Blastopirellula marina: one gene and its partner. The protein of the gene in region 2 binds, or shares a complex with, the protein of the main gene of each other region. Links are inferred from orthologs where the notes say so. Each region holds a gene or a part of one and is shown on either strand. Other genes may lie near its edges. The genes, in order: hisF and hisH.

What was found.
Region 1: the proteins of hisH (region 2) and hisF are in contact, whole or in part, in a crystal structure (PDB 6RU0), measured with the Thermotoga maritima proteins. The link is inferred for Blastopirellula marina from one-to-one orthologs. Residues at the interface, in WP_004080484.1 of Thermotoga maritima: Asn15, Arg18, Arg22, Arg117, Leu118, Pro119, His120, Met121, Gly122, Trp123, Asn124, Asn134, Gly135, Tyr136, Tyr138, Val140, Tyr158, Glu180, Lys181, Ser182, Ser183, Lys184, Ile185; in WP_004080486.1 of Thermotoga maritima: Met1, Leu2, Ala3, Arg5, Ser40, Glu41, Asp45, Glu46, Ala70, Glu71, Ile73, Asp74, Ile75, Pro76, Phe77, Asp98, Lys99, Ser122, Gln123, Glu161, Thr195, Leu196, Asn247, Arg249, Glu251.

The regions. Positions count from the first base shown.
Region 1 is NZ_PUIA01000017.1:143,638-159,562, forward strand. What follows is about bases 5,964-8,827. They hold hisF (imidazole glycerol phosphate synthase subunit HisF), read right to left. Parts: upstream 7,848-8,827; coding sequence 7,080-7,847; downstream 5,964-7,079. Other genes in these bases: C5Y96_RS06555 (type IV pilus twitching motility protein PilT), read right to left, coding at 5,964-7,009; C5Y96_RS06570 (hypothetical protein), read left to right, coding at 8,329-8,682; C5Y96_RS06575 (ATP-dependent DNA helicase), read right to left, coding at 8,693-8,827. Outside these bases: C5Y96_RS06520 (PSD1 and planctomycete cytochrome C domain-containing protein), read right to left, coding at 1-465; C5Y96_RS06525 (TerC family protein), read right to left, coding at 621-1,451; C5Y96_RS06530 (sugar phosphate isomerase/epimerase family protein), read left to right, coding at 1,665-2,618; C5Y96_RS06535 (DUF4190 domain-containing protein), read right to left, coding at 2,615-3,364; C5Y96_RS06540 (hypothetical protein), read right to left, coding at 3,414-3,770; C5Y96_RS06550 (GspE/PulE family protein), read right to left, coding at 4,047-5,861; more of C5Y96_RS06555, read right to left, coding at 5,861-5,963; more of C5Y96_RS06575, read right to left, coding at 8,828-10,717; C5Y96_RS06580 (hypothetical protein), read left to right, coding at 10,919-11,608; C5Y96_RS06585 (hypothetical protein), read left to right, coding at 11,671-12,393; C5Y96_RS06590 (hypothetical protein), read left to right, coding at 12,426-13,160; C5Y96_RS06595 (Gfo/Idh/MocA family protein), read left to right, coding at 13,251-14,447; C5Y96_RS06600 (hypothetical protein), read left to right, coding at 14,586-15,527; C5Y96_RS06605 (VOC family protein), read left to right, coding at 15,558-15,925.
Region 2 is NZ_PUIA01000042.1:77,519-90,039, reverse strand. The notes cover bases 7,129-10,037. They hold hisH (imidazole glycerol phosphate synthase subunit HisH), read right to left. Parts: upstream 8,933-10,037; coding sequence 8,324-8,932; downstream 7,129-8,323. Other genes in these bases: C5Y96_RS15500 (hypothetical protein), read right to left, coding at 9,963-10,037; C5Y96_RS15505 (flagellar motor protein MotB), read right to left, coding at 9,100-9,900; hisA (1-(5-phosphoribosyl)-5-[(5-phosphoribosylamino)methylideneamino]imidazole-4-carboxamide isomerase), read right to left, coding at 7,484-8,206; C5Y96_RS15520 (hypothetical protein), read right to left, coding at 7,129-7,470. In the rest of the region: C5Y96_RS15545 (FHA domain-containing protein), read left to right, coding at 1-224; C5Y96_RS27395 (hypothetical protein), read left to right, coding at 306-458; C5Y96_RS15535 (hypothetical protein), read left to right, coding at 512-3,154; C5Y96_RS15530 (serine O-acetyltransferase), read right to left, coding at 3,151-4,125; C5Y96_RS15525 (elongation factor G), read right to left, coding at 4,483-6,576; more of C5Y96_RS15520, read right to left, coding at 6,691-7,128; more of C5Y96_RS15500, read right to left, coding at 10,038-10,556; C5Y96_RS15495 (prepilin peptidase), read right to left, coding at 10,620-11,918; C5Y96_RS15490 (shikimate kinase), read right to left, coding at 11,920-12,456; aroE (shikimate dehydrogenase), read right to left, coding at 12,471-12,521. UniProt on the Escherichia coli protein: IGPS catalyzes the conversion of PRFAR and glutamine to IGP, AICAR and glutamate. The HisH subunit catalyzes the hydrolysis of glutamine to glutamate and ammonia as part of the synthesis of IGP and AICAR.

The DNA of each region.
Region 1 (15,925 bases), on a different replicon or contig from region 2:
AGGCGGATTTTCGATCGGTTGGTAGGCCCAGTGATGCTGCTTGTCGTCGACCAATCGCTGGTCGAACGAAGCAGGCTGAAGCGGTTCAGACTCTTCCGGCCACGGCAAGCCCAGCTTGACCCACTGTTCGATCGCCGCGATTTCCTCGGCTGGCATCTGACCGCTGGGAGGCATCTCCAACGTTTCGTAGCGAATGGCCTGGATCAAATCGCTTTCTTCAGGCTTACCGACGACAACCGAAGCTCCGGAATCGCCACCTTTGACAACGGCCGATCGCGCGTCGAGACGGAGGCCACTTTCCTGCTTTTCAGGGCCATGGCACTCGACACATCGTTTCATCAAGACCGGTCGAACCGACTTCTCGAAGAACTCGATGTGCTCAGGAGAGAATTTATCTTCAGCCGATACCTGTGCCGTGAGAATGAACAACACGAACAGGACAAGCGGCAGTGCGAACGTCCGCATAGAGCTTAGCCACTGAGGTTAGGTGGGGATGGACAAAGGGTGGGAACATGGAAATTCCATGCTCCCCCTATTCTACCGCACCGCCTGGCATCGGTCCAAGTCTATTTGCGTCCTTGCAGGAGCAAATTACCCCTCATTTGCGGGAAAAGGTCCGATTACGAGCCCTCCGCAGGATGGGCATGCGGCTCGCCTTCTGCCCCATCGGCGGCCGGTCTGCGCCCCTTCATACGTACCCGCATGTTGAGGAACTCGACCCCCAGTGCAAATGCCATCGCAAAGTAAATGTATCCCTTGTTGAAATGCGTGCCTGCCCCTTCGGCGACCAGCATCACACCAATCAGAATCAGGAAGCTGAGAGCCAGCATCTTTAAAGTCGGATGCCGCTCGACAAACTCCGAAATGGGATTAGCAAACGTAATCATCACCCCCACCGAGATCAAAACGGCTGTCACCATCAGCCAGATTCCACCGACTTCCATACTGCCAATCGTGACCGTTTCTTTCACCATCCCTACGGCAGTAATCACCGAATCGAGCGAAAAGATTACGTCTAGCGCCATGATCTGAAAGATGACACCGGAAAACGTTGCCGGGGGCCTCTTCTGCCCCTCTTCACTATGTGGATCATGCTCGAGCTTCTCGTGAATCTCGAACACACTCTTCCAGATCAGAAATAAGCCACCAAAGAAGAGGATCATGTCTTTCACTGAAACCCCTTCAAGTTCTTCGTGATGATGGAAGAACTCGAGATCGCCAAAGATCCAACTCCAGTGGAAGAACGGCTCTTTTGCCTGCATCACCCACGAAATGGTGAACAACAACAGAATGCGCATGATCAGCGCGGCCATTAACCCCACGCGGCGGGCATTAGGACGTTGCTCTTGCGGAAGTCGCGCCGACACGATCGCAATGAAGACAATATTGTCGATGCCCAGAACGATTTCCATGGCGGCCAGGGCGATGACCGCGATCAGTGCTTCCCACATGGTGTTTCTTTCAACGTCCCCTAGAATGGCCGCAAGCAGCCACCAACCTCATTTGATCCCCACGATTTGGTCAGTGGCATCATAACTCACGTAGAACTCACTCACCATGCCGCTTTCTCGGCGAAGATCCCTATCTCCGCCGTTGCATGTCGTGTGCCACCCAACCACAATAAAGCGACCTGCGAAGAAATTCCCACCTAAGGATACTGGCTCATGAGCGCGCTATTGGATCGTCGTCAAATGCTTTCTCTCTCGGGCGCTACGGCCCTTGGCTGCATGGGACTCGCCGCAGGCACATCTCCTGCCCTGGCCGCAGCCCAGAAGACCAAGCCGGCGATTCGCTACTGCTTCAACACCAGTACGATCCGCGGCCAGAAGCTGAACATCGAGCAGGAAGTCGACATCGCCGCCAAGGCAGGCTACGACGGCATCGAGCCATGGATCTCGAAGATTCAAGAGTACAAAGACTCAGGCAAAAGCCTCCATGACCTGGGCAAACGCATAGCCGATTCTGGCCTGAAGGTTGAAAGCGCGATTGGTTTCGCCCAGTGGATTGTCGACGACCCAGAGAAACGCGCCGCAGGTCTGGAACACGCCAAACGCGATATGGACCTAGTCGCTCAGATTGGAGGAACCCGTATCGCGGCTCCTCCGGCCGGTGCCACCAACGGACCGAAGTTGGACCTGTTGGAAGTCGCCAAACGGTATCACGCCTTGCTGGAAGTCGGCCGGCAAGCAGGCGTCGTTCCCGAACTGGAGCTATGGGGATTCTCGACGAATCTGAACCGCCTGGGGGAAGTGGCCATGGTTGTCGTCGAAGCCAATCATCCTGACGCGTGCATGATGCCAGACGTGTATCACATCTACAAAGGTGGTTCCGACTTCAGCGGACTCAAAGCGATCAGCGGCAACGTGATTCCCGTGTTTCACATGAACGACTATCCCGCCCAGCCGCCACGCGAACAGATTAACGACAGTGCCCGCGTCTTCCCAGGCGATGGTATCGCTCCCCTGAAGACCATGATCCAAACCTTGGTGGGCAATGGATTCGCTGGCGTCTTCTCGCTGGAATTATTCAATCCCGAGTACTGGAAGCGAGACGCCCTGGAAGTCGCCAAGGAAGGTCTCGACAAAATGAAAGCCAGCGTTCAAGACGCGATCGGTTAGCGAGCGTCCGGGTAGGTTTTTTCCAGTGAGATAGAATCGGCGATCCAGAAGAATTCGTCTTGCGCTTCGCCGTAGCCACGCTCACGTTTCATGAGCACCTGGACATCCCACAGCGGTTTGCCTGACTCTTTGTCGAATATTTGAAACGCGTGGCGTCCGTAGTCGACCCCTTCGTAGACGCTGGTCGAGACGTCGTGGTCGAACTTCGCTGCGAGCGGTCCGCCTTCCCATTCACGCACGGCCTTTAAGGCGTCTTGCGTTTCAAAGGAGATGAGATCTTCGCGGGCCATTTCATCGGTCTGGTAATAGCCTTCCAGCGAGACCGTTGCTGGCTGGCGACTGTTTGAACGCCGCGTCAGCTGGTGGGCTTCCATCGTCTTCTTTTCCAACAGCAGATCGAGCCAGCTTTTGGCCATTTCGCGCGAGGTATTCATCATCACGCGATCACGGACTTTTCCTTGTGTAACTCCAATCCCCAACCAGATGGCTGCCAAGGCCATGCCGATCAGTGCCATCCCTTTACCGGTCAGCACGTCTGACTTACTGATTTTGTAATAGGCCACCAACGACAGAATGATGGCCAATATCGGGATAATCCACAGCACCGACGTAAAAATGGCGAGCACCGAAAAGACACCCAGCACCATCCCGCCAATCGCGAGACGGCTTAACTCTCGATATTCAAGCAGGTCTTCGTTTTCAGCGGAAAATCCAGCACTCGAAGCGTGGTTGGCGGTATCAGTCATACGTGAACGAAAACTTAAATTCTAGGGAGCAATAAACGACAACTACGACTTACCGATCCGCTTCAGCCTGGGCACGTTTCAGCCGAGTGGTGGCGAACTCGACCATGTTGAATCGCTTTCCAGGCATCCCCAAATTCGAAGGAAGCTGAAAGACGACATAACCATACGTACTGCCGGCAAGCGATGGGGGGCTGGGGCCATTCATCATGTTGACGAAATTAGGATCCCCAACCGGAGAAGCAAACAGGGTAAAGCTAATCCAGCAGTACATGACGATCGTAATCATGCCGCAGCCAACCCAATCGAAGATGTGATCGACTTTCTTACCGAAACGTACCGGGTATTTCGACAGCCAGTTCACGTACTTTCTCAGCGAGCCATAAAAGCACCAGAACAAGAACCACATGAAAATGAATTCCGTGAACCCGCTCCATTCCGGTGCCCTTTCGTTAAGTTTCGCCGCTGAGACCGGCGCGATGTTAACGGCGATCACGCTGCACAAAACCACCATCTGGCAATTAAGGAAATTGGTCCAGAAACATTGGTTCCAAAATACCGCGAACAGTGCCAACAACAGGACGACAGTAAAGACAAAAAAGTACACAGTCAAAAGTCCTGGATACGAGTAACAACAATGAAGGCAATCAAACAGCAATAAATCGAAACAAGTGAGAGCGGCAAACTACTCTTTAAGCACACGACTGATTTCTTCGATCGAAGTCACCCCGGTCGCCACCAGCCGAATCGCTTCCTCTTGAAGCGTCTTGTTGCCGGCTTGCTTGGAAGCAGCTCGAATCGCTTCCAGCTTGGGCGTTTTCGTTATAGCGCGACGAATGCCATCGTCGACCTTCATCAATTCAAATATGCCGACTCTTCCGTAGTAGCCAATGCCGCCACAATGCTCGCATGGTGGTTTCTTCGGATCATCCGGTCCCGGAGGCGTCGGTGTCTTATAGAGTTTGTCCACCTTGCTCGGCGGGATTCCCAACCGCTTGAGCAGGGCCGCGCTAGGCTGAAATTCTTCGCGGCATCCCTTACACAACCTGCGACACAGGCGTGTATACAACACGCCGTTGAGTGCACTTGCGTATTCGTCAGCGGGAACTTTCAGCGAAAGAAGCCGCAAGACTGCCTCGGCACAATCGTCCTTCGCATTTACCGTCGTGAAGCACATGCGTTTCGAGTTCGCTTGATCCAGCAATATGCCGAATACTTCCGGACTGTCGATACGACGAACGAACAACGCATCCGGCTGATTGCGGATCACCGACGTCAACACAGCTTCGGGCGCTTCACCTGCGTCGGGATCGTAATACTTCAGAGCGATGTTCATAACTTCCGGCTCGCGACTGTTCTTCAACTCGATCCCCGCGAAGTCACGCATCAGGCGGTCGGTCGAAGACAAGCCGGTGTGCCACAAAGTGGTAAAGCCTCCTTCAGGGCGGGCAGTAAAGACGAACAGGCCGTTCGGGGCTCCCATCAGTCCCTTGACCTCCTGAATCATACCTTCCCGCATCCCCAGATCTTCAAACGTCTCTAGTTTGGCGGTCACAGCAGGAACAGCGAGAATCGCTCGTTCGCCGGTTTGTGTCCCTTGCGAGTTCAGCGAGCACAGCACCTTCTTTTTGACATCGTACTTAATCTCGAACTCGCCCGATTGACGCGCGCGCCGCTCGTTGGGGTTCAAGTTACAGATTACCTTCAAGACCGCCAGCATCTGGTCGCTCGATTCTCGATCGCGGTTTTCCCCGGCAAGCCACACCCCATCGATCAGGTACCGCATCGCGACGGTTTCCTTGGTGTAGTCCATCATCACTTTGGACGCACGACGCGCGATCATTTCGTAGATCAGCTCTTTCACCCAGACGTAGGCATCCGGCATCTTACGAGCCGTGTACAGGTTCTCGGTGTTCTTGGCCGGGTCGCCACCCATTGCCGCGATCTGAATAGCAGGACCCTGGTCCCAGGCCTCTTTCAGTTCCCGTTTGACCTTACCGCCTGACCATGTTCCCATCACGTAGCGGATATGATCTTTCGTCATCACGCGTTCGTGCGGATCCAACAGGTTATTGCGCGTCTTGATGTACATCCCCAGGGGAATGGCCCATGCCAGAATTGCCAGCAGGAACCCGGCAAAATAAGGAATCGCAGCGCAAAACAGCCAGTACGTCAGGCCGAAGGCAAAGACATTCATCGTCACCCATGTTCCCTGCGGCAGCTTCCGCTCGGGGCAGTCTTGTCCGATCCAGTCGGTCGAGTAGACCCACGCGCAAAACAAGAAGATGACCAGCAACAGCAGAAACGGGTTAACGAAAAAACCCTCATCTGTGGGATTCGTTGCCACCGCGGGAGTTGCAGCGGGAGCCGCCGGCGCAGCGGCCGGAACCGGTGCAGCCGCTCCTTCATCTTGAGCGAGCAACGGAGACTCGAATCCCAGCGAAGCAGTAGCCAGGCCAACAAACAAAAGGGCCAAAATCAAAAAAGCGATTCTTCGCATTAAACCATCCCAGGTTGTGCCACATTGATGCCTTTGAGTGCCATCTTCAGCGCTTCGACGTTTGGTGCTACGGCGAAAGCGGTTTCGCGATCGATCAGTTCTTTATCGATCAACGACTTGAGGCTCATCGTGAAGTCTTGCATACCGTCGTCTTTACCGATACGAATCGCATCGGGTAGCTTGCTATCCTTCCCTTCCAGAATCAACTTCTGGACGGTTGGATTCATCGTCATGATCTCGACCGTCGGCACACGGCCCACGCCCGGCTTGATCGACTTGAGAAGTTTCTGCGCAACGATCCCCTTCATATTGAACGCGATGGCACTACGAATCGAGCCATGCATTTCTTCGGGGAACAAGTCGAGAATACGACCAATCGTGCTGGAGGCACTCGAGGCGTGGATCGTTCCGAACACCAAGTGACCCGTTTCCGCCGCGTGAATAGCCGTGAGGAACGTTTCCTGATCACGCATTTCACCAATCAGGATGATGTCGGGGTCTTCACGCACGGCATGCGCCATGGCAATCTCGAAGTCCTTCACATCCTGTCCGATCTCGCGCTGATTGATCAGGCACTTGTCTTCGGTGTAGACAAATTCGATCGGGTCTTCCAGCGTCAAAATGTGCTTGGAGTAGTGCCGGTTGATCCAGTTGAGCATCGACGCGATCGTCGTTGATTTACCGGAACCCGTCACCCCGGCCAGCAGAACCATTCCCTGGTCGAACTTACACAGTTCTTCCATCACTGGGGGAATATTCAGCCCTTCAAAGTTGGGAATCCAGTTGTTAATACGACGAGCAACCAGCCCGACGTTGCCCAGTTGGGTGAACATGTTCACACGGAATCGCCACTTCTCGCCATCGACGTCCACCACGTGGGCAAAGTCGGCACCGCCATTTTCTTTGAAGATTCGCGTATTGCGTTCATCCAGCAGCGGCCACAAGAGCCGCAGCATTTCTTCCGCGTCAATCGGCCCACGGTTGAGGGTCTTCAGCGTACCATTGACACGGACGATCGGCGGACGGCCCACCTTCATGTGCAAGTCAGAACCTTCCAGCTTCACCAGGGCGCGGAAGATCTTGTCGACTTCGTACTCTTTGTCCCCTGAGAGAAACTTCTCAGCTATCGCTTTATCGATCTCTGCCATGACTCTTCTACCTCAGTTCCTGAAAAGTTCGAGGACAAGCCCCTCATTTTGATTCGCGGCGGGCGTGAAATCAAAGCCTCACACAAATTCCCCGGTCGCGCATCAATTCTTTTGTCTCATGAATTGTAAACTGGCCGAAGTGAAAAATGCTCGCTGCCAGCGCAGCATCGGCTTTGCCTTCGAGGATGGCATCGGCCAAATGCTCGGGGTGCCCCGCCCCACCGCTGGCCACCACTGGGATCGTTACCGCCTCGCTGACCGCTCGGGTGACTTCCAGATCGTAGCCATCTTTAGTTCCGTCCCGATCCATACTCGTCAGCACGATCTCGCCGGCACCCAGTTCTTCGACCTTCTTCGCCCAGCTGACTGCCTCTAAGCCGGTGGGCTTGCGGCCACCGTTAATGTGGACTTCCCACACTTCCTGGCCATCTTTCTGCACACGTTTGGGGTCGATGTTCACCACAATGCACTGGCTGCCAAATCGCTTGGCCGCTTGGCGGACGAACTCCGGATCTTTGCAAGCCGCTGAATTGATCGAGACCTTATCGGCCCCAGCATTCAGTAGCGAGCGAATATCTTCCATCGTTCGGATGCCACCCCCAACCGTTAGCGGCATGAACACCTCTTCGGCCGTCCGACGCACCACATCCAGGATGATGTCGCGTTCTTCGTGGCTGGCCGTGATGTCCAAAAACACCAACTCGTCGGCTCCCTCACGCTCGTAGCGCGCAGCAACTTCAACCGGGTCACCAGCGTCGCGCAGCTGAACGAAGTTCGTTCCTTTAACGACACGCCCTTGGTTGACGTCCAAACACGGAATGACACGGCTGGCCAACATCGATGCTAACCGCAGCTTTCAGAAAGGGTTGCATAAACTAAACCGAACCCAGAAAAGGGTCCGTAGAAAGGCAAATCTACTGTAAGCGGGACAGGAGTCAGGGTCAACTAACCCCACCTGAGTGTGGAATGGTTTTCGGCTAGCTTTTAACATCTCCGTTTGGATCAGGCCAAATCGTTGACCTCAACCGATAGGAAGCCGAAGATCGAATTGAGAGGCTCCTCTTTGCACGAGTTACCATGATCCAACCCCGTCAACCTACTTCCGGATTCGCCGACAGCGAATTCCTCGTAACCATCGCTGTCTTAGGACTTTCCCTTGGGCTACTCCTTCCCACGGTAAAGAGATTGCAGGATCTTGGTTTTAGCTGGTGGCTATCCATTCTGCTGGGTTTGGTCCCGGTCGCCCTGTTCTGGATAGCGTTTGCAACCGTTGTGATGGTTTTCTTCAGAATTGCCTTGTGGCTAGAGAACAAGCAGTCATGACATTCAAGCCCTTGTGTCGTCGAAACGGGTTTGGCCCCGATTGGGAAGCGATGTGGTTCATCACGATGCTTGGTATGAGCATCGTTGTGTATGACACGACCGGTAGCCGTGTAACCGACGCAGGGCTCTCGAATGCGGCGGCATTTGCCTTGGGTATGGCCGGAGTTTTCGCGAACTGCTTGAGCTTTCTCTCGCTCGCGGGACTGCTGGTTACGATCAATCTCCTGAGCGACCCGTTTGTCAAGCGAAAGAAATGGTCGATTAGAACTCCCGCTTTGGCAATCACGCTCACTGGATTGATGGCATCGCTTCCGGTCTACTACATTACGGTTTGGCTGGCGGGAATCTGAAGCCTGAGACTTAGATAGAGTCATCCCAAGTCGGCCCCGCCGAGCCTGCCTGGGCGAAGCTATCTTCCACCAGGTGACACTCGGGCAGCGCCTTCAAAAAGGCCCGGCCATATCCCTTCGTCTGCACTCTTGGGTCAAGAATAACCACGATCCCCTTATCCGAGTGCCCGCGAATCAATCGGCCGAATCCTTGCCGCAGCTTGATGATCGCCTCGGGCAGTTGGTACTCCGAGAACGGCTGGCCGCCACGTTCTTTGATTTGATTCAGCCGAGCCTGCAGCAGCGGATGATCCGGCACGCTAAACGGCAGCTTGGTGATGATCACGTTTTGCAGGGCGTCCCCAGGCACGTCGACCCCCTGCCAAAAGCTATCAGTCCCGAACAGTACGGAGCCTGGCGTCTCTTTGAACTTCTGCACCATCTGCCCGCGAGGCATGCCGTCGGACTGGCTGAAAAGGGTGTACCCGTTCCGGCTCATCCAGCGGCTCACGCGCGAGGCACAATTACGCAACATGTCGTAGCTGGTGAACAGCACGAACGCGTGCCCCTGGGTTTGCTCGACGTACCGCTTCACCATGTCGGCCAGGGCCTGGTCGTAGTCGCGTCGGTTGCTCGGGTCTGGCATTCCTTTAACCAGCACCAGCTTGACGTTCTTCTTGTAATCGAACGGACTGCCCGAGGTGACCTCGTCGTTCCGCGTAATACCGATGCGTTCTTTAAAGAAATCGAAGCCTTGATCTGGTGAAGACGACAGCGTCGCGCTGGTCAGGATGACGCTATCCACCTTTTGAAACAGCTCTTCCCGCAGCACTGGCCCTACTTCGATGGGCGTCGCAAATAGCTTCACGCGGCGGTAAGGACCTCGCTGCTGGCTGCTCTCGACCCAGTAGACGGTATGATCCATCTTCTGCATGCGCCATGCTTCGATCGAGTCCCCCATCAAGAAGATCCGGTCCGACAGCGAATGAAAGTCTTGCCGGGTTCCTTCCTCTTCAAAACGATCCCCTTCCGATTTCACCATCTGGGCCAGCTTAGCCAGTGCTGGCGATAGGACGTTGGGGATCAGCTCAGGCACCGTTACGCGGCCGTTGCCACCAGGGTTTTCTTCCAGCCAGCTATCCAGTTCATTGAAAAACTGCTGTGCACGATAGCGGGTATGAACCACTTGGTTCATCGCATCGGTGCACTCGTGGTGAACCAGCAGACCTTTCTGGGTGCGTTCGTTGAACAGCTTGTTCAGGGCGAAGTCGATCTGTGTCGACGTGACCGACATCCCCAGGTGATCGCCGGCGACACCTTCCAGCGTGTGGGCTTCATCGAAGATTACCGCATCGTATGACGGCAACAAACTGACGCCCCCTCTCCGCAGGGCCAGATCGCTGAAGAACAACGCGTGGTTCACGATCAGCAGCTGGGCGTTCTGCATCCGGCGGCGAGCCCGGTAATAGAAGCAGTCGTCGTACGTCGGGCACTTGCGTCCCAGGCAGTTGCCGCTGTCGCTGGCGATTTCGTCCCAGACCCGAATCGCCGGGCGAAAGTCCAAGTCGCTCAGCGAGCCGTCGCCTGTCTTCTTCGACCAATCTTTCAGCGTGCGAAGCTGAGCGGTCTCTTCGTCTTTGTCAAACAAGCTGGCACTTCGCAGTGAAGCGGCCCCCAGCCGGCGGAGGCTCACGTAGTTGCCGCGTCCTTTGGCTAGCACGGCCGTGAACTCTAAAGGAATCGCCGCGTTGATCAGCGGGATATCCTTTTCCAGTAACTGCTCCTGCAAGCTGATCGTGTGGGTCGAGATCACCACCCGGCGAGACTTTTCGCCGCTCCCCTGCTGCCCACAAGCCCACAGGATCGACGGCACCAGGTAGGCAAAGCTCTTGCCGACGCCGGTGCCGGCCTCGACCACCAGGTGGCGGCTTTTGGCCAGGGCCTTGCCCACGGCCTGGGCCATGGCCATTTGCTCGGGGCGTTCTTCGTATTGCTTTAATCGACGAGCGATCAACCCCTGGGGGCCCAGAACGTCCTCGATTGACAGGTTATCCATCCGTGTCTGCTTGACTGATTGTTACTGCTTTACAGGGTCGGCTATTGCTTACTCTATCGCGAATGCCCCGAACTGCCCACCACGATGGGTAAAAGTCGCGTCGTAAGCTAGAGCAGGGACTCGATTTGGAATAGACTAAGGACCGGCCCTTTCCGGCCAACCTTTTCGTTACGTCCTTCTGCGTTGAGAAAGTCATCCACGATGCCGATCGACTTCGATTGCGCCGTTTGCAAACATAGAATTCGCGTCCCGGACGGAGCCGAAGGGAAGCGAACCAAGTGCCCCAAGTGCAGTGCGATTCAGCCGGTGCCATCCGAATCGGACGAATTGCAACTCAAGGACTCTCCGGCAGAAGTGGAACCGCCGCGTCGTCCAAGCGTGCGAGACGCCTTTCAACCAACCAAGCCCGAGCCTACCAAACCGGCGAAAAGCTCTTTCAGTGACTTTGATTCTAACGAAGCCGAAAACCCCTACGCCCCCACCTATGGCGAAGATGCGGTGAAGGTCAGTTCCGAGCATATGGAGGCCATGGAGAAGATTCAAACGCCGGCTCTCATCTGCCTGATTCTAGCAGGACTGGGGATCGCCTCGAACCTGGTGACGTTGGTCATCTCGGCGATCGGTATCATCGGCGAGGGGGCCCGCGGCACGGATGTGGTGATCCAATTGGCCATGTATGCGATCGGCTTTGGCTTCGCGATTGGCCTGTTGGGGTTTGCCAGTTTCGGGCTGATGCAGGCCCGCGACCTCAAGAGCTACGGCCTGGCCTGGGCCGGCTTCATTATCACCTTACTTCCGTGCTCGTGTTTGTTTCCGCTTTCCCTTCCTATTAGTATCTGGGGAATGATGGTTCTGTCCGACAATAGCGTCCAGCGTCAATTCAATTCCTAGCCAGTCATCGGCACATCTGCATACCACGTTGAAATTACCCTAGACCGATCAGGTGCCTAATCATGTCGATCGACTTTCCCTGCTCGAATTGCCACCAAACGGTTCGCGTGCCTGATGGCACTGAAGGCAAAAAGACCAAGTGCCCCAAGTGCCAACAGGTACAGGTCATTCCCGATAAGAACACATTTGGATCGTCGCCGACACCGGCAACCCCTCCTCCAGCCCAGCAGCCCCCCAAGCAGGAATCGCTCTGGGACGACCTGACTCCCGAGTCGACGCCTGCCCCAGCATCCAGTAATCCCTTCGGCGATGCCCCCGATCCGTTCGGTCCTCCGTCGAGCAACCCTTATTCGTCCCCTGCCCATTCATCTTCTTATGCCCAGCGGCCAGCCTCGCGTGCCGAAGCCCGTTCGAAGCTCATGGGGCCTGCGATTGGCGTTTTGTTATGCAACGGCATGGGACTGCTTTTGCTGGCCGTGTGGGCCATCGCTACGATTGTCGAGATTCAAGACGGCGGCGAGCTCAAAGACACGCCTGAGATCGTTGGGGCCAGCATTGCGCTATTCATCATGTTTGGCCTGCCATTTCTCTTGAGCCTATTGTGCATCGTGGCCATGATACGTGCGTTTTACGTCCGCAACTATGCGTTAGTAATGACAGGCTTTATTCTGGCGTTGACCCCCTTCGGCGGAGGTTGCGGCTGTTTTATCGGGATGTTTTTTGGCATCTGGGGTATCGTGATGATGAACGATGATTCCGTCAAAGCCGCGTTTCGCCTGCCCTAGCTAAGCCCTTACCTATTTGAGAAAGCCCCGCGATGCCGATCAGCTTTCACTGCGAAACCTGTCGGCGGTCTATCTGCGTTCCCGACGGCTCGGAAGGCAAAAAGACGCGCTGTCCGAACTGCTATTCGATCGTCCAAATCCCCTTCAGTGGCAGCCCCAAGCTGTCGACAATGACAGAGGTGCCTAAGGAGTCCGAATTTGCTCCGCTGGTGGATGATGACCCGCTGGGCATTGTCGGCAAGACCGAGTCGCGCTGGGATCAACCAACCCAACAGCCTTCGATCAACCCCTTTGCCGACCAGCCTGACCTGCCAGCTTCTGCTCCAGCAACGGCCGTGCTGCCAAAGCAACCTGCCCCAAATAAGCATAAGTCCATACCCAGCCAAGCATCGACCGTTTCACTTTTGGCTACGATCTTGATGCTCCTCTCATTAATCATGCTGATACCTAGCCTGCTGAGCATCGGCGCTAATGTCATCGCGTTGGACGATATCGGCATGGGTAATCCCGAACAAGTGGGATCTCTCGCAGGCATGATTACGGTATTTGTTCTTCAAATCCTGACGATCATTGCCTTGAATGAGGCCCGAACGCTCAGGAATTACTCCACGGCACGCACTGGCATGGTTTTGGCTCTAATCCCTTGTTCCAACCCCGCAACTCTTTTGATTATCCCACTTGGGTTAGCGATTTGGGGAGTGTTACTCATCCATGCCCCCCAAGTTCGAGACGCCTTCGAAAGTGAGCGAGGATATACGCCTGACTGACACGCCCCCCTAGGTGTGCTAAAACAAGCGTTCCCTGTTGAAACAATCCCCAAGCTTTGCCTGTCTTAATTCTCTGAGGAGATTCGCCCCATGGCTACCAACGGTGATCTGAATCGTAAATTGCGAATGGCTTTGGTCGGTGGCGGTTCCGGCTCGTTCATCGGACGTGTCCATGCCACCGCAGCCGTCCTCGATAACCGCGCCACACTGGTCGCCGGAGCACTCAGCTCGAACCCCGAACGAGCCAAAGCTTCTGCTGCCGATTACGACATCCCGGAAGAGCGCGCCTACACCAGCTACCAAGAGATGCTGGATAAGGAAAACGCCCTACCAGAGGACAAGCGGATCGACTTCGTTTCGGTCGCCACCCCCAACCACATGCACTTCCCCGTGGCTAAGGCCGCTCTGGAAGCTGGCTTCAATGTCATGTGCGACAAGCCCATGACGCTGACCCTGGCCGAAGCCGAAGAACTGTACGAAGTCGTGCAGAAGTCAGGTGCCGTCTTCGCGGTCACGCACAACTACACCGGCTATCCGCTCATTCGCCAGGCTCGCGAGATGATCCTGCGTGGTGATCTGGGCGAGATCAACGCCATTCGCGTGCAGTACATCCAAGGCTGGCTGCGAGAAAAGCTGGAAGACACCGATCAAAAGCAAGCTGCCTGGCGTAGCGACCCAGCCAAGAGTGGTGCGGCCGGTGCCTACGGCGACATCGGTACCCACGCCTACAACCTCGGCCGCTACATGACCGGCCTGCTGCCCGATAAGGTCAGCACGAACCTGGCCACCTTCGTCAACGGCCGCACCCTGGACGACTACGGTACCACGGTGATTCGTTACGAAAACGGTGCCCTCTGCACGCTGACCGCCTCGCAGATCAGCCACGGCCGTGAGAACGACCTGGCGATCGAAATCGACGGCACCAAGGCCGCCATCCAGTGGCGTCAGGAAAACCCGAACGAAATGATCTTCCGCCAGAACGGCGAACCTCACAAGATCTACACTCGCAACCCCGGTGCCCCATTCATGACCCCGATGGGCGATGCCGCTTGCCGCATCCCCGGTGGTCATCCCGAAGGGTTCTTCGAAGCGTTCGCGAACATCTACCGCGCCGCATTCGATGCCATGGCCCTGCGTGCTCTGGGTAAGGACTTCGAGAAGAAGGACACCGTTTACCCGAACATCCACGACGGCGTCGAAGGGATGTACTTCATCCAACAGTGCGTTGCCAGCAGCCAGCAAGATGGTGCCTGGCTGCCGCTGAAGCACGAAGCGGCGCGGCGTTAATTCCGCAGGCAGAATCTAAAACACGAAGAGCGTCGCTGCTTAACTGAGCAGCGACGCTTTTTTTATTGCTTCGTCGGATTGGAGCCGTTATCACATGAGCCAGCAAGTTGAACTCGGCACTCATCGAACAACGAAGCAATGTCCCCAAAACCCAAGCGAAAACCACGCAAAACTGATACGAGCGATAGCTGGATTGATCGCGCGCCGCTGATCTCTATCATCCACTGGTTTCTTGTTTGTGGGATGGCCATCGCGATCATCACCATTGCCTCAGGGCTCTTGGAACGCCAACTCATTTCGAGTTCCGCATATTATGGTGCAACGTTCACCCTCCTGGGTATCGCCACGCTCCTTTATTTCTTTACCGGCCACCGCCGCCGCAAAAGAATTCCGGAAGACGAGCAGTATTACTGCGAAATCTGTCATCGCGTGATCAAATATCGTCAGCGTCAGCGCACGCTCGAGCGTTTTCCAGACAAGCACTTTCAAGAACTGTGCCAGCGATGTCGCGAGATCGTGTTCATGCAAGCTTCCTGGGAAGAGCAGCAGAAAGCCATCCATCGAGGTGTGCTCCCCTTATTTCTTCTCTTCTCCCTGGCATGCCTCGCCAATATTGCTTTCTCGCTATTTACCCCTTTGCCGGAACCTTCGCGACAAGGGCTGGTAGAAGCGGAACTCCAGGTCCTCCGTTTCGAACACGGAGATCGCATGCTCGTCGCCATCTATAACAAGCAAGAGGTCTCTCTCTACCTGCCTGGCGACGTCGATCTGCGTCAAAAAGCCAAAGAGAAAAACCTCCAACAAGGGGACTTCGTCACGGCACTGATCGATGACAAAGTGATCGTCGAACTCTCACAGAATGGACAACCGATCTTCACGTTCGCCGACGTTAAGCACGAGGAGTTTATTAGCTACATTGCCGGAATCGTCATGGCGGGGCTCTTCGCGACGGTGCCTATCGGCTGGTATCTTTATTGGGAACACCCTCGCGCAAACCAGGTCCTGCAGACCTATCGCGAAAAACTGGGCCATTACCCACAAGACGTGCGACAGCAGCTCGAAGCACGGACCCGATTCTGAACTCATTGATAGACCCTGAGCCACTCCCCCATGAAAATCGAACACTTCGCACTCCAGGTTGCCGACCCGATCGCTGTTGCTCGCTGGTATGTCGTTCACTTGGGGATGACCATTCAGCGGGGAAGCAACAAGCCGCCGTATGCCCACTTTCTGGCTGATGACGGGGGGCAGATGCTGATCGAGCTTTACTTCAACGATCAGTTCGATGTGCCAGATCAGTCCCTGGTACCGCCGGCTCATTTTCACTTGGCATTTGCCAGTGAAGACATCGAGCAGGATCGTACGCGGCTGATCGAAGCCGGGGCCAAGGAAGAAGGGCCTATCAACACTCAGCCCAACGGCGACCTGGTCTGCTTCCTCCGCGATCCCTGGGGCCTGACGCTGCAGTTGGTCTCGCG
Region 2 (12,521 bases):
GCATTCGCTGCGGTCCTTACGAATTCCACTTTCAGAAATCGGCCAACTCGGTGGCTCAATCGTCAGAGTTGCCCCAATCGAAAACTTCACCGGTTGACTTGCCTTGGGTGGCAACCGATGGCCAAGCCCAGGACGGCATCGAGACCGTTCACCGATTGCTTCACGACATTCGCTCGCGAGTCGACGGTAGAACATTCACTGAAGCACTTCGCCGGTCAGCCTGACTCGGCATAACCCCGTGAATCGGAAGAGTAGGTTTGATGCAACCGATTGCTCCTATCCTTGGAAATGAGTCGATATCGCTCATGCCTTACGAGGACGACGTGCTCGAGTCGCTGCGCCAAAGCCGAACGGCGATTGCCACCAGCAACGACCCTTCCGTGGTCATCTCGGCGCGCTGTGATCTACTGAAAGACGAACTGCGAGAGCTGTACGAGCGACTGTTGGCAACCAACTGAGTTCTTCCCGGAACAAGTTGCCAACCACGCGGCTGCCTATTAGCATCGGAGGCGTGAACCACAACTCCGTATCATCCCCGGTCCGCCCCGATTCGCTCCACCGTCTGCGAACCTTCGTGGGCATTTGGTTGCCCTTTCTCTTTCTGGCGACCTTCTTCTTCGGCAAAGCATTTGCTTACCAGGAACAGTTCCTCTTTCGAGACGCGGCCCATTTCTATTATCCGCTGTTTCATGAAGTGACACGCCAGTGGAAAGCAGGCGAAGTCCCCCTGTGGTCTCCTTTCGATGGAATCGGCATGCCGCTGGCGGCTGATGCCACGCCCAGTGTCTTCTATCCCGGCAAGCTGCTGCTGCTGACGCCGCTGGGCTTCAATTTTGGCCTGCGTATGTATGTGGTCATGCACTTTGCCCTGTCCTACGGCGGCATGTTCTGGGCGGCTCGCACCTGGCGATGCTCGGTATGGGGCGCGGTTCTGGCAGCGATCACCTACACGTTTGGCGGCCCAGTCCTTTCGTACCATGCGAATATTATCTTCCTGGTCGGGGCGAGTTGGCTTCCGTTTGCGCTGGCCAGCGGCTGGATGCTTGCCCGCCGCCCTGCCCTGCTGCCGGGGATTGCCCTGGCCCTGGCGCTCACCATGATGATTCTGGGGGGGGATCCTCAGTTGGCCTTTCATACGATGATGATGCTGGCCATGGGGGCCTTTTTGTGCGTCTTACCTTGGCGAAGACTTCCCAGTTGGAAGGCCTGGCTTCAGTGGCGGGCATTTCGAGTGGGAGCCCTGGTTGGTTGTGCATTGCTTGCCGCTGGCTTGTCGGCGATACAGATTCTCCCGACGAGCGAATGGGCCAAACGCAGCCTGCGAGCAACCACCGATCAGCCACGTAGCATGTATGAACTTGCTCGCGGCATAGGCTCCGAGGAAAAAGATCGCTTCAATGCGTTGCTGGGAAACCCCAAACCCAACACGCACGCGCGGCATAGCTACGATTTCAGTATCGGTCCCTGGAACTGGCCTGGCGTATTTGTTGCCAATTTCAGCGGGAAGATGTATCCAAAAAACGAACGCTGGGTAAGGGCGATTCCGGCTGAAGGTCGCATTTGGTTTGCCTCGCTGTTCATGGGCATGCTGGCCATGTTTCTCGCTGCCTACGCGATTTGGAACCGGCCGTCGCGGCGGGTCGACCGCTGGCTGATAGCGATCGGCTTGTTCGGCCTGATAGCCAGTCTTGGGTGGTATGGCATCGGTTGGCTGATTTTAGAAATTGGCTACGGCCTGGGATGGGACGGTGATAGCCTGCCGATTGGTTCGCCCTTTGGCGGCTTGTATTGGCTGTTGAACATGATCGTGCCGAGGTACGCCCAGTTTCGTTATCCGGCGAAGTGGTGGATCTTTCTAGCGTTCGCCATGCCGCTGCTTGCTGGCAGAGGGCTCGACCAACTGCGGGCTGGGAAATGCCTGCTGGGTGTAACCATCGGTACGAGTTCGATACTAATTGTTGTCGGTGGCATTGTTTGGCTGACCTCCACGTCGCTAGGCTCAACGCTTCCCCGTGTGCCCAACGACATCTTATTCGGACCGCTTGATGCGCCCGCCGGAATCTCGCAGATGTCGGTCGGACTGATCTCAGCCGCAGTCGCTTTGATAATCGGCATCGTCGGCTTGCACGTCTTGCCGCGACGGCTCGCTGTCGCGTTGGTGCTCATCGTCGCGACCGGGGAACTAGCAGTCGGCAATGCCTGGGTTGCTCCGACGGCCTCGGAAGATCTTTGGAATACGAACGGATTCGACATGACATCGCTGCCGCTGGAAAAGCGTGACTTTGAACCAACGAATTTCTTCGATCGCACCGAAAACCATTACCCAACGGAGTTCGCCGAGCACAGTTCCGACGATCGAATGATCGCCGGGCTCAAGATTGATCGGCAGAACGACTTTCCAAGATTTCACCTTTTGGACACGGTACGCTTTGCACCTTCAGTGGTGAGTATTACTCCCAGAGACTACGAAACAGTCTGGTCACTCGCCCGGGCTGACAAGACTCTGATGAAATTCGTGCAGGACATACATGGCATCGGCTGGCCAACCACCCGCAGTCCCTGGGAGGAAGCATGGTGGCAAGCCGATATCGACTGGCACGCTCCGATTGATCCATTAGCTCCGCAGCAAAGTCTCGAAGAGACCCGGCAACTCTTGGGGGTGTTAAGCAGCAGCGACAAATTCCGAGTAATCAAGAGAGCCAATGCAGGCAATTGGCCATCTACCTACAAGTGGGACTTGGCCAACCGTTTTCCTGTCATCCTGGAAGCTTCCTCGGAAAACCGACTCAAGCGACCACCAGCACCGAGAACAGCAAGTGTCAACACGACGCTACACCGAACAAGTGCGGGGAAGATGAAGTTGACCCTGGCCGGCACTCAGAATGGCTGGGTTATCTTTCGCGAATACTTCGACCCTGGCTGGCAGTGCACAATCACAGATGCCCAAGGGATCCAGCGAACCGGCGTTCCCGTCTTCCGTGCCAACCGCATCCTGATGGCCGTTCCAGTCGAAGCAGGCGATACGCAGGTTACGCTGACCTATTGGCCCCGATCGTTTGTTATCGGAGCGATTGTGTCCGGCCTCAGTTGGCTGGCACTGGTCATCTTGTTGGCAGCCAAGTTTGGCCTGGCTGCTTTCAAGCGGCTCTCTTAGATCTGGAAGTTGAGTTCCGGTTGAAGTTCTTCCACCGCTTCCGATCGCAGACGCAGGCGAGGCTTTTCCAGCAGTACCGTCGTGTTGGGGTCGACACTTCTGGTAAGCCACACACTGGAACCAATCACGCTATGATTGCCGACGACCGTGCGTCCGCCGAGTACCGTCGCATTGGCGTATATCACCACGTGATCTTCGATTGTGGGATGACGCTTCATGCCACGGACGATGTTGCCTTCGTTGTCGGTATCGAACGAAAGAGCACCGAGCGTCACGCCCTGGTACAGCTTGACGTGCTTGCCGATCTCGCAGGTCTGGCCAATCACCACGCCAGTACCGTGATCGATGAAGAAGAAACTTCCAATGGTCGCACCGGGGTGAATATCGATCCCAGTCTGCTTGTGAGCCCACTCGGTCATCATGCGCGGGATGAACGGTACGCCCAGTCGGTACAGCAAGTTGGCAACGCGATAAACGGTGATCGCTTCAAGGCCTGGGTAGCAGAAGATCACTTCATCCAGATTGGTGCAGGCCGGGTCGCCGTCGTAGGCTGCTTGTACATCGGTGGCCAGGATCTCACGCAGATCGGGAATCCGATTCAGAAACTCGATGGCCATGGCCTGGCCTTTGGCTTCGTAGTCGGTCTCTTCCAATGGGTTGCAAGTATCCGGCTTGCCGTTGACTCGCTCGTCGTGCCGCAAGGCGCGAGCAATTTGCGTGGTTAGCTTATCGTGCAAGCCATCGATCAGGTCGCCCACATGATAGGTGATGTTCCCCATGTGCAGACCCTCGCGGCGCTGGTAGCCGGGGTACAGAATCTCCTTCATGTCTTCCAAAATCGAGATTACGACTTCGTAATTCGGCAGGGGGCAATGGCCAAGGTGATTGATCTTGCCGATCTGCTTGTACGTGCTGACGATGCGATCGGTCAGCGTCGGAAGATCTTCTTTCAGACGTGCATCAGAGGCCATGGCGAATATCCTTCTATTTTGAACCGACGGAGAGAGTTGTTACGGATGGAACAGGTCTGTCGTGGCAGCAGGTGCCAGCATGCGTTGGGGTTAGCAACAACAGAGACAGGTTCGACAGTAACAGGTTGCCAGCAGATGCATGGTTCGGTTCAAGTTTGCCGGTTGCATGGACTTTTCCACAGGGTTAATGGCTTTTGGATGCCCGGCCTGACAATTAGGTCACCAATGTTTTCGACGTGATAGGCAGTTAAATTGACCCTTATGCGAACAATCAATAAAGATGCCCTCGCTTTCGTATTTTCGCAAACTTAAAAGCGAGGGCAAGCACACGGAAGGATCAGCTTCGGGAATTTCGGGTCAGCTCTCGTCCTCCTCTTCGATATGCTGACGATGCTTATCCTGCAAATGGGATGGCAACGGGGCGTAGTGCGAGAAGCTCATACTGTAGCTCCCCTGCCCTCCGGTCAGACTGGAAAGGGACCGGGCATACGAAGTAGTCTCGGCCAAGGGAACGACACAAACCACCGTTTGCATGTTCGCCCCGGCTTCCTGGGTGCCTGAGATCTGACCTCGCCGCGTCGCCATGTCACTGTAGACGTCGCCAACACAGTCAATCGGAACCGTAACGTGCATGTCGACCATCGGCTCCAGCATCTGCGGGCCAGCTTGCTTGCAAACTTCGCGCAGCGCCGCCGAGGCCGCTATCCGGAACGCCGTTTCCGAGCTATCGACCGGATGGTGCTTCCCGTAATGGACTTCGACGCACAGGTCTTGCAGCGGATAGCCAGCCAGAACCCCTTTGTGCACCCGATCCAACAGGCCCTTCTCGACCGCCGGCATGAAGTTACCAGGAATCGAAGCCCCCACGATCGAATCGACCCACAGGAAATTCATTGCCTCGAAGTAATGGGCATGCTTCATACTGGGGAAGTTATCCTTGGTAGCGAACGTCGCGATGTCGGTTCCTTGAGGAAGAGGTTGAATGCGGATATGCACCTCGCCGAACTGCCCTCTACCGCCAGACTGTTTCTTATGGCGATAGGAACCATGTGCCGGATAGGTGATCGATTCACGGAACGGAATTCGCGGTTCGTATGTTTCAATCTCCAGATGATCGCGGCGAGCCAGCTTCTCTTGGATCAATGCCAAATGAAGTTCGCTCATCCCCCGCAGCACTAGTTCGTGCGTTTCCTGATCGTGTTCGATCTGGATCGTCGGATCCTCTTCGACCAGCTTATGCAGGGCCATACTGAGCTTCGCTTCGTCGTTGCGGCTCTTAGGACGAATCGCCACGCCGACCATTGGTTGGGGGAACTCGATAATAGGCAGTTCCAACTCTCCTTCATTGGTGCCGGTATGTAACTGCTCCATCTTCGCGACGGCGACAATATCGCCTGGTCCCGCTTGATCGATCGGTTCGAGGTGGTTGGCCTGCACGTCGAGTAGCTGACCGATTCGTAGCCCCTTACGGCCATTGCTGCCAGGCAGGGTCATATCTTTGCGAAGCGTTCCGTTGTACACGCGGATGTAGCTCAGCTTCTGAACGAAAGGATCGATCCGGGTTTGAAATACCTGGGCCGCGAGCGGGCCGTTGGGATCGCCCAACAGTTCGATCTCCGAGCCATCACCACTCTTGGCTTTGCGGTGCACCATGGATGGAGGAAGCGAACAAAGCGCCATCGCGTCGAGCAGTTCGGAAATCCCCACGGCCTTCTTGATACTGCAGCAGACGATCGGAATCAGCGTTCCGTTGGCGACTGCTTTGGGGATGAGGGTCTTCAAATCTTCGTTGGTGGGGACTTCTCCTTCGAAGTAGCGTTCCATCCACACTTCGTCTGCTTCAATCGCCGCTTCGACGAGCGACTCTTTGTAGATGGCTGGGTCGATCGGGGCGTTGGAGGTATCGGCCTTTTCGTCGAAAATATCGACCACACCGACGATCGCGCCGCTTTCTAACCGAGGAAAGTTAATCGGCACACAGGCCTGGCCGAACGTATCGCGGATCGACTGCATCAAAGTAGCAAAGTCGAGATGCTCGGTATCGATCTTGTTAACCACAATCATCCGGCCGATACCGGCCTTTTCAGCCTCCTGAAAGACTCGCCGCGTGTTGACGGCGATGCCAGCGTGGGCGTCGATCACAATCATCGCGGTGTCGGCTCCGCGCATGGCCGAGATCGTATGGCCAATGAAATCGGGGTAGCCGGGAGCATCGATTACGTTGAAGCGAAGTCCCTGATGTTGAAAGTGGGCGAGAGTCGCCTCAATGGAAAGATGGTGAGCCTTTTCCTCCGGCTCGAAATCGCAGACACTCGTTCCGTCGTCCACACTGTGTGTTCCGTCCACCGCGTGCGTTATCTCAAGTAGGCGGTCGATCAGGCTCGTCTTCCCAGTCGAACCATGACCGCATAAGACAATATCGCGGACGGTCTCGGTTGCAAAACTTGCCATAACTAAACTCCTTTCGTGCTTTGGGATTAGACACGAGTAAAGGGCTTTTCCCACATGGGGAGTACCACGGGGAACCTCTTCTCCGTGGGGTGATTTGTTGATGGCTTCTTAGTGTTATTCGTCGTTGTTATCTGCTTCCGGTTGTGGATCTTGTTGCTTGGATGTTATTTCGGTTTGCTTCTCCAATGAATCGATAGGCCCCGGCCGATGAACGAACGGTTCCTTTGCACTCACTTCTTCGGCTTGAATCAGGAAAAGGTGAATCTGATCGTCTCCTACGGGGGCGGCGAAAATAAGTCCGGATACCGGAAACTCACCTTCATAAAACAGATTCCCGGCTACCTCGTCGAAACGCCCATACTGATCTTCGTCGAAGCCAGCTACTTTGGGCTGGCGATGCGCAGTATGACCTTCGACGCGAAACACCAATTGACCGCCAACTTTTCGTACGCCCCAGAAGCCTGCGAACTCGCCACTCGCGAAGTCTGGATGAGGACTTGTCTCGGTGTTAATCGCCACCGGACGAATATAGGTGTAGGTGTCGGCTTGACGCGGCCAATAGGCGACCGTTAACTGCTTGTCGTAAAGAGGTCTCTCGGCATTATTCTTCAGGTGAACTAGCTGGGCTACAGCATCGTCGGAATCAAACGCCCATTGGTACGGAGAATCGTCGATCGGATGGAAGTCGAGCCCCAGGCCATCGACATCCTGGGCAGGTAGCGTGGTGACCGAATAAACCATTAGGCACTTGGCCGAACGGAAATAAGAAAGATAACCAAACACCCCAGCGAACAGGGCGACGATCACCATCATCGCGCCCAGGCTGAAACGAAGTCCCCAAGATGTGCCCGAGCTTGGGACGACCGATTCAGAAGTCAGATCACGCTCGGGCATAGGACTTATTTGGTTACCTCACACCGCCGGCGGCCTCGACCGCCTCGCGTACGGATAAACGGCCTTCGTACAAAGCACGTCCCACGATCGCACCATCCAGTCCGGCGACCGTCAGGTTCTTGACGTCTTCGACCGAGGTAACACCACCAGATGCGACGACCGGCAGTTTGACGGCCTCTTTCATGGCCTGCATCGCTTCGACATTGGGACCGGCCAGCATGCCGTCGGTGGCGATGTCCGTATAGATAATGGCCGCGATCGGCAGATGCTCAAACGTTTTGGCCAAGTCAATTGCCGAGGTGGTGCTCACCTCGAGCCAGCCATCGGTAGCGACCATGCCTTCTTTGGCATCGATTCCGACAACCAGCTTTTCCGGGAATTTCTCGCACATGGCGGCAAACCAATCGGGCTCACGCAGGGCCTTGGTGCCGATCACCAGGCGGGCCAGTCCGAGATCGAGAAGTTCCTGGATGGTCTTCTCGTCGCGAATTCCGCCGCCCACTTCACAGGGGATGTCGACAGCAGCCACGATCGCAGCGATCGCTTCGCGGTTTTTCAGACTTCCGTCCTTGGCCCCATCCAAGTCGACCAGATGGAGGCAATCGGCTCCTTCTTCGACCCATCGTTTCGCCATTTCAGCCGGGTCGTCCCCGTAGACCGTTTCGCGGTTGTAGTCTCCTTGTTGGAGTCGCACGCATTTGCCACCGAGAAGATCAATGGCCGGCCAAATTTGCATCGTGGGTCCCTTTCTCCGCCGAACGGCCGAACCCTTCGGCGTCCTGGCAATATCTCACAACGGTTAAGAATCAGCAAGGAAAATCTTGCCACTAGATCAAGTTAATGCGGGGGATATCTACGCCAACTGGGCAAAGTTGTGCAATACGGTCAGCCCGGCCTGTTGGCTCTTTTCCGGGTGGAACTGCGTGGCGTAGAGATTGTCTTTCCAGACGGCAGCGCAAAACGGGCCGCCGTAATCGGCGGTAATCGCCACGACATCGTCGTTTTCTGGAACGACATAATACGAGTGAACAAAGTAGAAATTCGTCCCCTCGTCGATCCCTTCAAAAATGGGTGGCCGGTGGACGAAGTGAGCCTGATTCCAACCCATATGGGGGACTTTATAGCCATGGGGCAGCTCGAACTTCACGACCTTACCGGGCAGAATCCCCAGGCCTTCGTGCTCGCCCCCTTCGTAGCTAACATCAAACAACATCTGCAGGCCCAGGCAAATCCCAAGAAACGGGGTGCCGGCTTCGATTTGGTCCTTAATTGGCCCTTCCAGATCTCGGCGGCGGATCTCGTCGACCGCGTCACCACACGCCCCGACCCCTGGCAAAACAAGCTTGGTTGCCGCGGCGATCTCTTTCGGATCGCTGGTGATATGTGCGGCATGCCCTGTCTTTTCAAAGGCTTTTTGGACACTCCGCAGGTTACCCATCTGGTAGTCGACGATCGTGATCATCAGGCGAGCAAGTTCACTATTCGAGGCAAATCAACGACAGACACACGGCAAGGAAACAGCATCCCCGCAGTGGACACAACCAAAGGACGAAAGTTCGTCCAGGAGCCCCATTGTAGTTCGTTTTGGCCTGACAGGTTAGGCGGTAGAAGGGGTTCCCCGGGGGAAACCTAGTTGTCTGACTGGGGATAGATCACCAGGTCGACGCGGCGATTCTTATGCTGCCCAGCCGGGGTAGCATTGGAAACGACCGGATGGTTCGCACCATGCCCCACGACCACCAGTCGGTCGGGGTTCATGCGGTAACGCGAGGTGAGCTGATCGAAGACCGTTTGGGCCATACTGGCCGACAACTGATGGCTGGACGTGTATGGGGGCATTACCGGTTGATTGTCGGTATGCCCTTCGATGCCAATCTTGTTCTGGGGGAAGTCGCGTTGCAGGATACCGGTCAGCTGCGAGAGGATGTTGTCGGAGTTGGGAATCAGTGAATTGGTTCCCGTTTGGAACAACGCGTCGGCGGGGATTTCGATACGAATCACGTCGCCGTCCTGGCGGGCCGTGACGCCGGGGATCTGAATCTTGCTCAGTTCGGAAGTCAGGCTGTTATTCGGCCGAATCACCGCACCGCCACGGTATTGGGTTGAAGCCATCATCGTCTGAACTTTTTGCTGCTGTTCTTTGGCCAGTTCCTGCGACTGTGCCAGTTGGCTGGTCGTGTCGTTCAGTTGGCGGCGAACGAGCGAGAGTTCGTCCTGTAGGATCCTTTGCTGCTGCTGGGCTTGAGCCAGCTGCGAGTGCAGGTCCTGGTTCGAGGCATCCAACCCGGAAGCACGGCGTTCGAACTCGGCGATCTGGGCCTGGGTTTGCTGCTGCGCAAGGACTTGCTGTTGCCGCCAGGCTGCGTTTTGATTGCAGCCCAGGCCAGCAAGTGCTAGCGAGACCAAGGTGAAACAGCAAAGACGAAACATGGCAGGCCGTGTCGACTAAGGGCCGGGTAAACTTGAGACAAAATCAGGAATTGCGGCGGATATTAACAACCCACCCTATCATCGACAAGATCGATTTCGTGCTCGCTATCCGCGAAAGTCGCGGCCAGATCAAGAGATCGGACGTCTCTCCGGAAATTCCCTAGCGTCTCAGTCGGGACCGGCAGCCACGCATGCCGCGGATACTGGCCATAGAAGCGTTTGATGAAGTGCCGACCAGCCAACTGCTCGCAGTGGGGTTCCCATCCTAGGCGGCCCATCAGCCGCGTGCTGATCTTCTCGTTGGAAAGCTCGCACACGCTGGCATTCGCCCCACGGACCTGGGCCACCCAGTCCAACACTTCCAGGCTGCGGCGTAAGGTCTTCCAAGTCGTCTGCTGCGTTGACTCGATGTAGGCCAAGGTCAGAAAGCCAGGCGAGCTGAGTGGGAAGTTGTAATACAACCGAACGTGATCCCCACCCCGGCTATGCTTCCAGCGTCCCAGCGTTTCGATCTCCAGGCGGGAAATCAGCTTCGGCCAGGGACGCAGCGTTAACGAGTGGAATGTGCCCGATTCCACTCGGATAACGCCGTAGCGGCGTCGCCGAACAAGATCGGTGGCATCCTTCAAGTTGTCGATGGTTTGTGGCCAAAGCATGGGTGGGGTCCTTGCAGCAAGGATAGCTCACCGTTAACGGTCCGCCTGTAACGATTCTGCGGACTATGCTTTATCCGGATAGATGAACGTGAACTTGATCCAAACCCACGCCGTCAGCATGCCCCCCAGCACTACCGGCAACGCCAGGAACAAGGCCGGCAGCCAAGGTCCCAGTCCCAACAGTGGCCCATACTGCTGCCACAGCCCGCCCCAGAAAATCATCGTGAGGAGCGTGCCGATGCACAGGTAGGGTCCGTAAGCGAGATACGCATCGCCAGTCAGCAAGTAGTTCACGATCGCAAACACGCAGGCGATGAACGGTGCCATGAAGAAGATCACCATCACCGGCTGCCAGCCGATATACGCGCCGATCATGCACATGAGCGTAACGTCGCCAAAGCCCATCGCTTCTTGCCCCATCGCCAGGCTGGCAAAGAAGCGGACCAGCCAGATCAACAATCCGGCGAAGGCCATTCCGAGCAGGGCACTGAAGACTGATTGCCAAACCGCTTCACCACCCCACAGCCAGGCAGCCGAGACGAATGCAATCAGCAGTACCAGCATCCCGAGGTAGAACCAGTTCAGCGAATAACGAATGAAGCTGGCCACCAGGTAGCGGAAGAACTTGGTCGTTCCGCCCCGAATCCAAATCAATTTCGGACATAGGGCAAACCACCAACCAAACGCCAGCACCAGACCGACCGCGAGTGCGGAACTTCCATTCCAAGTTTCCGGCCACTTACTGAGCGCCGCTGCATGTAGCGGAATCGCATCCAACTTCGCGCCAGGCTGCGACAACCCAAAAAAGGGCGGACCATCTGGCATCGGCAGTCCCACAAAAGGAACGAGCGAACAGAAGATCAACGCGACCAGAAAGCCTGGAACAGTGACGTAGTCGGGGATCGTTCGCGAATCAAAGTCGACAAAGGTGGCAATCACCATAAACGAGATCAATACGATGTGCTGCACGTAGATCGCATGCAGCGCCGCTTCCCCCAGCGGAACATTTACCGTGATGGGAACGAGTTTGCCGGAGATCACCCAGTGGTAATACCAGGCAAAGAAGAATCCGCAGCCCAGCTCAATCAGCAGCGGCTGCAACCAATGCACGGTGCCGTGAACCTTGCTTTCCCGCGACAACCCAAGCCAGCCAAAGATTGGCACCTTATCGAAAAGGTTCCGCGGCGGGACATCCGGATGAGGCTTACTCCACGGATCATAATTCTTGGGAACCCACGTCCAGCGATAGATGGCCCGGTTGAGTTGCCCGGCCACGATCGCACCGAACACAAACAGTATTACCAATCGCACATTGAGCGGAATTCCAATCCACAGTGCGACAAGATTCTCCCACCAGGCCACGTTACTGTTCTTTCTTCGCTAAAGGCAACGGGAGTTGGTCCAAGATCGCACGAGACACCTCTTTAGGCGACTTGCGTTGGGTATCGATCGTCAGGTCAGCACATTGCCGGTAAAGCGGAATACGCTTCGTCAAGACTTCTTCGATTTCTTCCAGTGTCGATTTACCGGTCAAACTAGGACGACGAGCTTGGGTCGATGCATCGCCAGATAGTCGCCGGGCAATTTCCTTTGGTGAAGCGGTCAGCCAAACGGTATAGCAAGTGTCGGCGATCCGCTGGCGATTCTCTTCCCGCAGGATAACACCGCCCCCCAAGGACAAGATCTGGCCTGACTGTTCGGTCAGTTCGATCAGGGCTTGTGTTTCGAGATCACGAAAGCCTGACTCGCCGGCCGCGGCAAAGATCTCGGCGATCGATTTACCGGCTTGCTTCTCGACGTAAATATCGGCATCAACCAGCGGCCACTTCAGCTGATGCGCCAGCAGCCTGGCGACGTGTGATTTGCCGGTTCCGCGATACCCGATGAGTGCCAGATTCATTTCGCTGCGACCAACTAACCTGTTCTGACCGCACCGGTCAACCGCTTGAGGGTACTTCGCATCAG